2 regions of the Sphaerisporangium sp. NPDC049457 genome follow, and region 1 is predicted to be linked to the other one. Evidence: riboswitches for the same ligand, from Rfam matches in the RefSeq annotation. Region 1 holds a riboswitch; the other holds the start of a gene.

Region 1 (4,408 bases):
ATGCTCCCATAGCGGAAACCGCGGATGCGGAACAGCGACAGATCGAGCAGCACGGGCCGTCCGGCGCGGGCGCGGGCGCGTCCGTCGACGACGAGCAGGGTCAGCGCGACGGCGGACACGGCGAAGGCGACCGGCGTCGGTGACACGGCCCACGGCCACTGCCAGTCACCGAAGCGGGCCCGCGGCGAGGTGCGCCACCATCCGAACCGTTCGCCCTCGATGAGGGCGAACACCAGCGCCCCGAGGCCGATCATCGAGGCGAGGGCGCCAGGGACGTCGGCGCCCCTGGTGGCGTGCGGATCGGTGGTCTCGGGCACGTATCGGACGGTGCCCGCGATCACCACGAGGATCACCGGCAGGTTCAGCAGGAACGCCCACCGCCAGGACAGCTCGGTGGTGAGCCATCCGCCGGCGAGCGGCCCGACGGCGGCCATGCCGCCGATGGTGGACCCCCAGATGGCGAACGCGACGCCGCGGTCGCGCCCGGTGTAGGTGGCGTTGACCGTGGCGAGCGTCGCGGGAAGGATCATCGCGGCGCCGACGCCCTGCAGCAGGCGACCGGCGATGAGCACGCCGCCGCTCCCCGCCAGGGCGGCGATCAGGCTGGAGGCGCCGAAGAGCAGCAGACCGGCGATGAACAGTCTTCGCCGGCCGAGCAGGTCGCCCATCCGGCCGAAGAGGATCAGCAGAGCGGCCAGGGACAGCGGGTAGACCGAGTTGATCCACTCGGCCTGCGAGGCGTCCAGCGACAGATCCCGGATGATGGTGGGGACCGCCACGTTGACGATCGTCGCGTCCATGATGATCAGTGAGACGCCGAGCGCGATGAACGGCATCGGCGCCCAGCGGCTCCGAGCCGGCGCCGGAGCGTCCCCGCCTGTTCCCGTGTCGCCGGTTCCCATGGTGGTCCCACCCTTCCTGGTCCTGCGGTCGGCCCATGTTACCGACATAGTGTCAGCAAGTCAGCGTCAGGCGTGGCGTCCCGCACGGGGGATCCGGTGCCGGCGCACTCGCACCGGCGTCGCGGTACGGGTGCCGCGAGCCGGCCGGACCACCTCCCCTGTCTCGTGTGGGTGTGTCGCGAACTGGGCATTTAGTGGGATATCGGGGGAAAGGGCGTGAAGTATGCGTCGTCGGCAGGTGCTCGCGCTCGGGGCCGGGCTCGTGGCGCTGGCGGCGGGATGCTCCGACCCTTCCGAATCGCGCAGGCTCGCCTCGGCGACGCTGCCGGTCGTGGTACCTGGGCCGTACGGTGGTGAAGCCGATGGCGTCGCCCAGGCCCTCAAAGGGGTGGCCGAGCGGGACGCCCTGGTGGGGGAGCTGCGACTGGTGAACCGGCCGGCGCACGTCGCGCTGACGGAGTTCGGCCGCGTGCGGCACGCGCGTCAGGTGCTGATGGCCGAGCCCGAACTGGTCGGCACGGTCCGGGCCGTGCGGCAGACGGGGGCGTTCGCGGGCACCACGCCGCTGGCCCGGCTGTGCGGCGAGTGGGAGGCGCTGGTGGTGCCGGGCGGCTCCCGGCTCAGGTCCTTCGGCGCGTTCGCCGACACGATGCGCCGCGACCCGTCCAAGCTCGCGCTGGGCGGCCGGGCCGAAGGCGGGGTGGACCACGTCCTGTTCGGCATGCTGGCGCAGAGCCTCGGCGTGGACGCGCGCCTGCTGCGCTACGTCGCCTACCCCACCACCGGTGAGGCGGTCGCCGCGCTCGCCGGCGGGGAGGTGGCGGCGGTCCTCGCCGGCCACAATGGCGTGCGCGAGGCTCTGCGCGCGGGCGGGCTGCGCGCGCTGGCCGTCTCCTCGCCCGACCGCATCGCGGGCCTGGACGCGCCGACGCTGCTGGAGTGCGACACGCATCTGTACTGCGCGAACTGGCGAGGGCTCCTCGGGCCCGGCGACCTGCCCGACGACGACCGCGCCGCGCTCATCGGCATGTGCAGCGAGGTCGCGGGCTCGCGGCGGTGGAGCGAGCTGTGCGCCAGGAAGGGCTGGGCGCCGCTGTACCTGGAGGGGGATGACTTCGGACAGTGGCTCCGCGTCGAGACCGCCCGCCTCGGCCGCGCCCTCGGCGAACTGGGCCTGCGCGTGTGAGGGCGGGTGGGTGGTGTTGGGACACAACCTGTGGGGGTTGTTGCGGTCGCGGCCACTAGATGTAGGATCCTGCTCGTCGCTGGTTCGCCCTTCGGGGCGAGGTAAGAGGGAACCCGGTGCGATTCCGGGGCTGCCCCGCAGCGGTGAGCGGGAACGAAAGCCGTCATGTCAGCACTGGGCGCGCAGCCTGGGAAGCGACGGCCGGTAGGCACGAGCGAGGCGCCCGCGAGCCCGAAAACCTGCCGGTGACGTTGTAGTCGTCCAAGGCCTCGAGGGTGGGCCGCGTGACGGGGTCCTCCGGCGTGCCCGCACATCGCTGCCGCTCCGGTCGTGCTCCGACGCGTGCCCTCGCACGGGGATTCGAGCGCACGAGGAGAGACAGACCACGTGACTGTGACACGCGATTTGCCGCCGCACCACTCGCCGGACTCGCAAGACTTGTCGGACTCGCCGCGGACGGGTGCGGAACGGATGAGCGGGGAGCGGGCCGGCGAAGGCGGTCGGCCGGCGGGAGACAGGCGGCTGGCCATTGAGGAGGCGGCCGCGCGGGTCATCGCCGATCCGGCCAACTCCCGGGTCGCGGCCGGCCTGCTGGCCGAGGAGATCGCCGAGGAGGCGGCGGCGCACGGGGTGCGCTCGTTCTCCGAGTCGGTCGCCGCCACGCACGAGGCGGGGCTGGTGCAGGACGCTCTCGCGGAGTTCGTCCGCGCCCACGCCGCCGCGCTGGACGCGCTCGTCGACCCCGAGGGGGACGCCCGGTTCGAGTACTTCGGGCTGCGCACCGTCTACGACCGCTACCTGCTGCGCCACCCGGTCACCCGGCGCGTGCTGGAGACGCCGCAGCACTTCTTCCTGCGCGTCGCGTGCGGGCTGTCCGACACCGTCGCCGAGGCCGGCGAGCTGTACCGGCTGATCTCGACGCTGTCGTACCTGCCCAGCTCGCCGACGCTGTTCAACTCCGGCGCGCGCCGCCCGCAGCTGTCGTCGTGCTTCCTGCTCGACTCGCCGCGCGACGAGCTGGAGGCCATCTACGAGCGGTACGGCCAGGTGGCGCGGCTCTCCAAGTACGCGGGCGGCATCGGCATCTCCTGGACCCGCGTCCGTTCGCGCGGCTCGCTGATCCGGGGCACGAACGGCCACTCCAACGGCATCGTGCCGTGGCTGCGGACGCTGGACGCGAGCGTCGCGGCGGTCAACCAGGGCGGCCGGCGCAAGGGCGCCGCCTGCGTCTACCTGGAGCCCTGGCACGCCGACGTCGAGGAGTTCCTCGAACTGCGCGACAACACCGGCGAGGACGCCCGCCGCACCCACAACCTCAACCTGGCCAACTGGATCCCCGACGAGTTCATGCGCCGCGTCGAGGCGGACGCGGCATGGTCGCTGTTCGACCCCAAGGAGGTCCCCGAGCTGGCCGACCTGTGGGGAGAGGAGTTCGACCGCGCCTACCGGGAGGCCGAGGCCGCCGGCCGGTACGTCAGGCGACTGCCCGCCAGGACGCTGTACGGCCGGATGATGCGCACGCTCGCCCAGACGGGCAACGGCTGGATGACGTTCAAGGACGCCGCGAACCGGGCCTCCAACCAGACGGCGCGGCCGGAGAACGTCATCCACCTGTCCAACCTGTGCACCGAGATCCTGGAGGTGACCAGCGACGCCGAGACCGCCGTGTGCAACCTCGGCTCGGTCAACCTGGCGGCGCACCTGGTGGACGGCGAGGTCGACTGGGCGCGGCTGCGGGCGACGGTGGCGACGGCGGTCCGCTTCCTGGACAGGTCCATCGACCGGGGCTTCTACCCGACGCCCGAGGCGGAGGCCGCCAACAAGCGCTGGCGGCCGATCGGCCTCGGCGTGATGGGCCTGGCCGACGTGTTCTTCGCGGCGCGGCTGCCGTTCGACTCGCCCGAGGCGCTGGCGCTGTCCACGCGCGTCGCCGAGGAGATGGCGCTGGCCGCCTACGGCGCCTCGGCCGCGCTGGCCGCCGCGTCCGGCGCGCACCCGTCGTACGCCGACACGCGCGCCGCCGGGGGAGTGCTGCACCCGGACCACTTCCCGAACGCGGCCCCGGCGTACCCGGACGAATGGGCGGCGCTGCGCGCGACCATCGCCGAGACCGGGCTGCGCAACTCGCTGCTGCTGGCCGTCGCCCCCACCGCGACCATCGCCTCGATCGCCGGCTGCTACGAGTGCGTCGAGCCGCAGGTGTCCAACGTGTTCAAACGCGAGACCCTGTCGGGAGAGTTCTTGCAGGTCAACCGCTATCTGGTGCGCGACCTGCAGCAGCGCGGGCTGTGGACGCCGCAGGTGAGGGACGCCGTCAAGC
Region 2 (4,408 bases), on a different contig from region 1:
CCGGGGGGAAGCGGCGACCGACATCGTGACGACTCCAAATTGTGAGAGCTGCCTGCGGGTTCTCCGTGGTCATGCCCTGGTGGCCGAACTGTTCCGCCGCGGCGCGGGCGCCCGCCCGGAGAGGGTTCAGACTTCGGGCGCCGCTCGCCGCATGACCACGAATGCGACAATTGGTTACTCTCGTGGCAAAGTGCCACAGGCATAATGAATTACCACGATCTCCGACTATGATCAAGTTTTCGTTCAACTACTGATTTTTCGCGACAGATATGGTATTTATGCAATCTTCTGTGGCCGGTACCTCCGAGCGGTCGCCCGGAGATGCCGCGCGCCCGGCCTCGGCTCGGCTAGTCTCGCCACGATTGATCGGATAAGTCGGGGAGCTGAGCGTCGTGGAGCCAGTGGCGGTGGGTCTGATCGGAGCCGGGCCGTGGGCGGAGGCCGTCCACGCGCCCACCCTCGCCGCCGGGCCGTACACGCGGCTCGCCGGCGTCTGGGCCCGCAGGCCGAGAGCCGCCGCCAGGCTCGGCGTCCCGGTGTACGAGCGCGTCGAGGAACTGTTCGACGTCTGCGAGGCCGTCGCCTTCTGCGTGCCGCCCGCCGTCCAGGCCGAGATGGGCCTGCTCGCCGCCAGGGCCGGCAAGGCGCTGCTGCTGGAGAAGCCGCTCGCCGCCGACCTCGACGCGGCGAAACGCCTGGCCGACGCCGTGGGGGAGGCCGGCGTGGCCTCCCAGATGGTGCTCACCTTCCGCTACTCCGCCACCACCAGGTCCTTTCTCGAACGGGTGCGTGCCATCGACCCCTTCGGCGGATACGCGATGAACGTTTCAGGCGCCCTGTACACGATCGACTCCCCATGGCGGCAGGAGCGGGGAGCCATCCTGGACGTCGGCCCGCACATGATCGACATGCTGGACGCCGCCCTGGGGCCGGTCACCGGCGTGCGCGCGCACGGCGACACCCTCGGCTGGGTCGGCCTGATGCTGGAGCACCAGAGCGGCGCCGTCAGCGAGGCGTCGCTGTCGATGGCCGCCCGCGTCGAGCACGCCTCCTCGCACGTCGCGGTCTTCGGCCGCCAGGGCACCGAGACCCTCGACGGCGGCGACCTCGGCTACGACGTCTTCCCCGACATGGTCGCCGAGTTCGCCCACACCGTGCGCCGCGGCGGCGGCCACCCGCTGGACGCCCGCCACGGGCTCCGGCTCCAGGAGATCATCAGCGTGGCCGAGGCCCAGCTCCGCTGAGACCGCGCGCACGACCCCGCCCAGGACCCCGCGCACGACCCCGCCCAGGACCCCGCGCACGACAGCGCACGACCCCGCGCACAAATCAGTGCACAACCCCTCGTGCCCGACTGCGGCACGGGTTGATACCGTTCCCCTGACGCGTGGCGCGCAGCGAAGTCCGGTGTGAGTCCGGCGCTGTCCCGCAACTGTGAGACCTCTCGGTCGAGCCAGGTCGCCTGCACGCCGCGCCGACGCCATCAACCCTCGTGGAAAAGGGTGATCCGTCAATTCCGCGGGTCTCTCGATTTCCTAGCAACAGGAGGAATCCCCTCGTGAGGCCCGTACGCACGGCCTTGGCGGGCGCGTTGCTGGGTGCACTGACGCTGGCCGGATGCGGCCAGTCCGGCGACACCTCAGGCAGCGCCTCCCCGGCCCCCGCCACCCCCGCCCCCTCATCACAGGCCGCGGCCTTCCCGGTCACCGTCCAGGCCGGCAACGGCGCGGTCACCGTCCCGGCCAAGCCCTCGCAGATCGTGTCGCTCTCGCCCACCGCGACCGAGAGCCTGTACGCCATCGGCGCGGGACCGCAGGTCATCGCGGTCGACGACCAGTCGACCTACCCCGCGGAGGCCCCCAAGACGGATCTGTCCGGCTTCAAGCCGAACGCCGAGGCGATCATCGCCAAGAAGCCCGACCTCGTCGTGCTCGCCAACGACACCGGCGGCGTCGTGGCCGCCCTGAGCAAGGTCGGCATCCCCGTCCTGCTGGAACCGGCCGCGACCAAGCTGGAGGAGAGCTACGACCAGATCGCCGACCTCGGGGCCGCGACCGGCAACAAGGACAAGGCCGACCAGGTCGCCGCGGACATGAAGCGGCAGATCGACCAGCTCGCCGCCGCCGCGCCCAAGGACGCGAAGCTCACCTACTTCCACGAGCTGGACAACACGCCGTACTCGGTGACCTCCGCCACCTTCATCGGCCAGATCTACGGGATCTTCGGGCTGGTCAACATCGCCGACGAGGCGCCGGACGCCGCCGGGGGCTACCCCAAGCTCTCCAGCGAGTTCCTGGCGAAGACCGACCCCGACCTGATCTTCCTCGCCGACACCAAGTGCTGCGGCCAGTCCAAGGAGACCCTGGCCAAGCGGCCGGGCTGGGGCGGCCTGTCGGCGATCAAGAAGGACCAGGTGTTCCCGATCGACGACGACATCGCCTCGCGCTGGGGGCCGCGCGTCGTCGACTTCGTGAAGGTCGTCGACGCGGCGGTCAGGAAGGCGGCGGGCTGACCAGGCCCGGCCCCGGAGCACCTGCCAGAACGATGACCGGCACCGGCATGGAACCACCCGCGCCCGCCGCGTCCGCCGCCCGGATGCGCCCGGTGGTGCCGGTCATCGCGGTGGCGGTGCTCGCGGCGTGCGTCCTGGCCGGCCTGATGATCGGCGCGGCCGGGCTGCCGCTCAGGGGCGTCGTGCTCGAACTGCTGGACCGGGTGCCGTTCGTGTCGGTCCACTCCGGGCTGTCCCCGGTGGAGCGCGGGCTGCTCGTCCAGCTCCGGATGCCCCGCGTCGTGCTCGCGGCGGTCGTCGGGGGGCTGCTGGCGCTGGCGGGCGCCGGATACCAGGGCGTGTTCCGCAACCCGCTCGCCGACCCGTACCTGCTCGGCGCCGCCGCCGGGGCCGGGTTCACCGCCACCTTGATGATCGTCCTGGTGCACGCCGACGCGCTGGTGCCGCTCGCCGCCTTCGGCGGGGCGATCGGCGGCGTGCTGCTGGCGTACGCGCTCGGCAACACCGCCGCCCGGGGCGGCGGCACCGCGACCCTGGTGCTCGCCGGGGTCGCGGTGGCCTCGTTCCTGTCCGCCCTGCAGGCGTTCGTGCAGCAGATCAAGGTCGACCAGCTCCAGCGCATCTACTCGTGGATCCTCGGCGGCATCGGCGGCGACTGGTCGCAGGTGTGGCTCATCGCCCCCTACGCCGTGGTGTCGTCGGCCGTCCTGATCGCGCACGGCCGGCTGCTCGACGTGCTGTCGGTCGGGGACGACGAGGCGGCGAGCCTCGGGGTGAACGCCGCCCGCGTCCGGTTCGTGGTCCTGTGCGCGGCGTCGCTCGCCACGGCGTCGGCGGTGGCGGTCAGCGGGCTGATCGGGTTCGTCGGCATCGTCGTGCCGCACGTCGTGCGGCGCCTCGCTGGCGGGTCCTACCGGGTGGTGCTGCCGATCTCGCTGCTCGCCGGGGCGGCGTTCCTGGTGCTGGCCGACCTGGTCGCCCGCACCCTCCTCGCCCCGGCGGAACTGCCCATCGGAGTGGTCACCGCCTTCATCGGCGCCCCGTTCTTCGTCGGCGTGCTCCGCGCCACAAGGACGGTGGAGGCATGAGCTCGGTCGAGGTCAGCGGGCTGTCGGTGTCCCTCGGCGGGCGGCAGGTGCTCTCGGAGGTGGGGCTGTCGGCGCGCGCCGGCGAGTGGCTGGCGGTGATCGGGCCGAACGGCGCGGGCAAGTCCACCCTCCTGCGGGCCATGATGGGCCTGCTGGAGGCCCGGGGAGAGGTGCTGGTGGACGGCCGGCCGGCGCGCGCGCTCAAACCGCGGCAACGGGCGCGGCTGATGGCCTACGCCCCGCAGAACCCCCTGCTGCCGCCCGGCCTGACCGTGATGGAGTACGCCCTGCTGGGACGCACCCCCTACATCTCCTACCTGGGCCGGGACGGCAGGCGCGACCGCGAGGTCACCGAGTCGGTGCTCGAACGCCTGGACCTGACCGCCCTCGCGGGCCGGCCGCTCACCCACCTGTCCGGCGGCGAACGCCAACGCGTCGTCCTCGCCCGGGCGCTCGTCCAGCAGGCGCCCGTGCTGCTGCTCGACGAGCCGACGACCGCCCTCGACCTCGGCCACCAGCAGCAGGTGCTGGAACTGGTCGACCGGTTGCGCCTGGCCGACGGGCTGACCATCGTGACGACCGTCCACGACCTCAGCGTGGCAGGACAGTACGCCGACACGGTCCTGCTGATCGCCGGCGGCAGGGCCGTCGCCTCCGGGCCGGTCGCGCGGGTGCTCACCGAGCCGTTGCTCGCCCGCACCTTCGGCGTCCATGTCCGCGTCGACCGCGGCGAGGACGGCCGCCCCCTGGTGAACCTGGTCCGCCCGTCCTGAGCGGACGGTGCGCCGGGCGGCTTCCGGTCTGTACG

Evidence for each region. Region 1 has a riboswitch for cobalamin ahead of ACZ6QO_RS03240 (ribonucleoside-diphosphate reductase subunit alpha). Riboswitches for the same ligand answer to the same signal wherever they lie in the genome.
Region 2: linked by a shared signal. The riboswitch ahead of ACZ6QO_RS15240 (ABC transporter substrate-binding protein) and the one ahead of ACZ6QO_RS03240 (ribonucleoside-diphosphate reductase subunit alpha) in region 1 are both predicted to bind cobalamin.

The regions. Positions count from the first base shown of each region.
Region 1 is NZ_JBVJHR010000001.1:780,763-785,170, forward strand. It holds gene ACZ6QO_RS03230 (MFS transporter) at 1-836, opposite strand, end outside; gene ACZ6QO_RS03235 (tripartite tricarboxylate transporter substrate-binding protein) at 1,126-2,088, shown strand; cobalamin riboswitch at 2,152-2,349, shown strand; gene ACZ6QO_RS03240 (ribonucleoside-diphosphate reductase subunit alpha) at 2,560-4,408, shown strand, end outside.
Region 2 is NZ_JBVJHR010000008.1:272,963-277,370, reverse strand. It holds gene ACZ6QO_RS15245 (Gfo/Idh/MocA family protein) at 408-1,244, shown strand; adenosylcobalamin (AdoCbl) riboswitch at 1,373-1,511, shown strand; gene ACZ6QO_RS15240 (ABC transporter substrate-binding protein) at 1,559-2,512, shown strand; gene ACZ6QO_RS15235 (FecCD family ABC transporter permease) at 2,560-3,600, shown strand; gene ACZ6QO_RS15230 (ABC transporter ATP-binding protein) at 3,597-4,373, shown strand.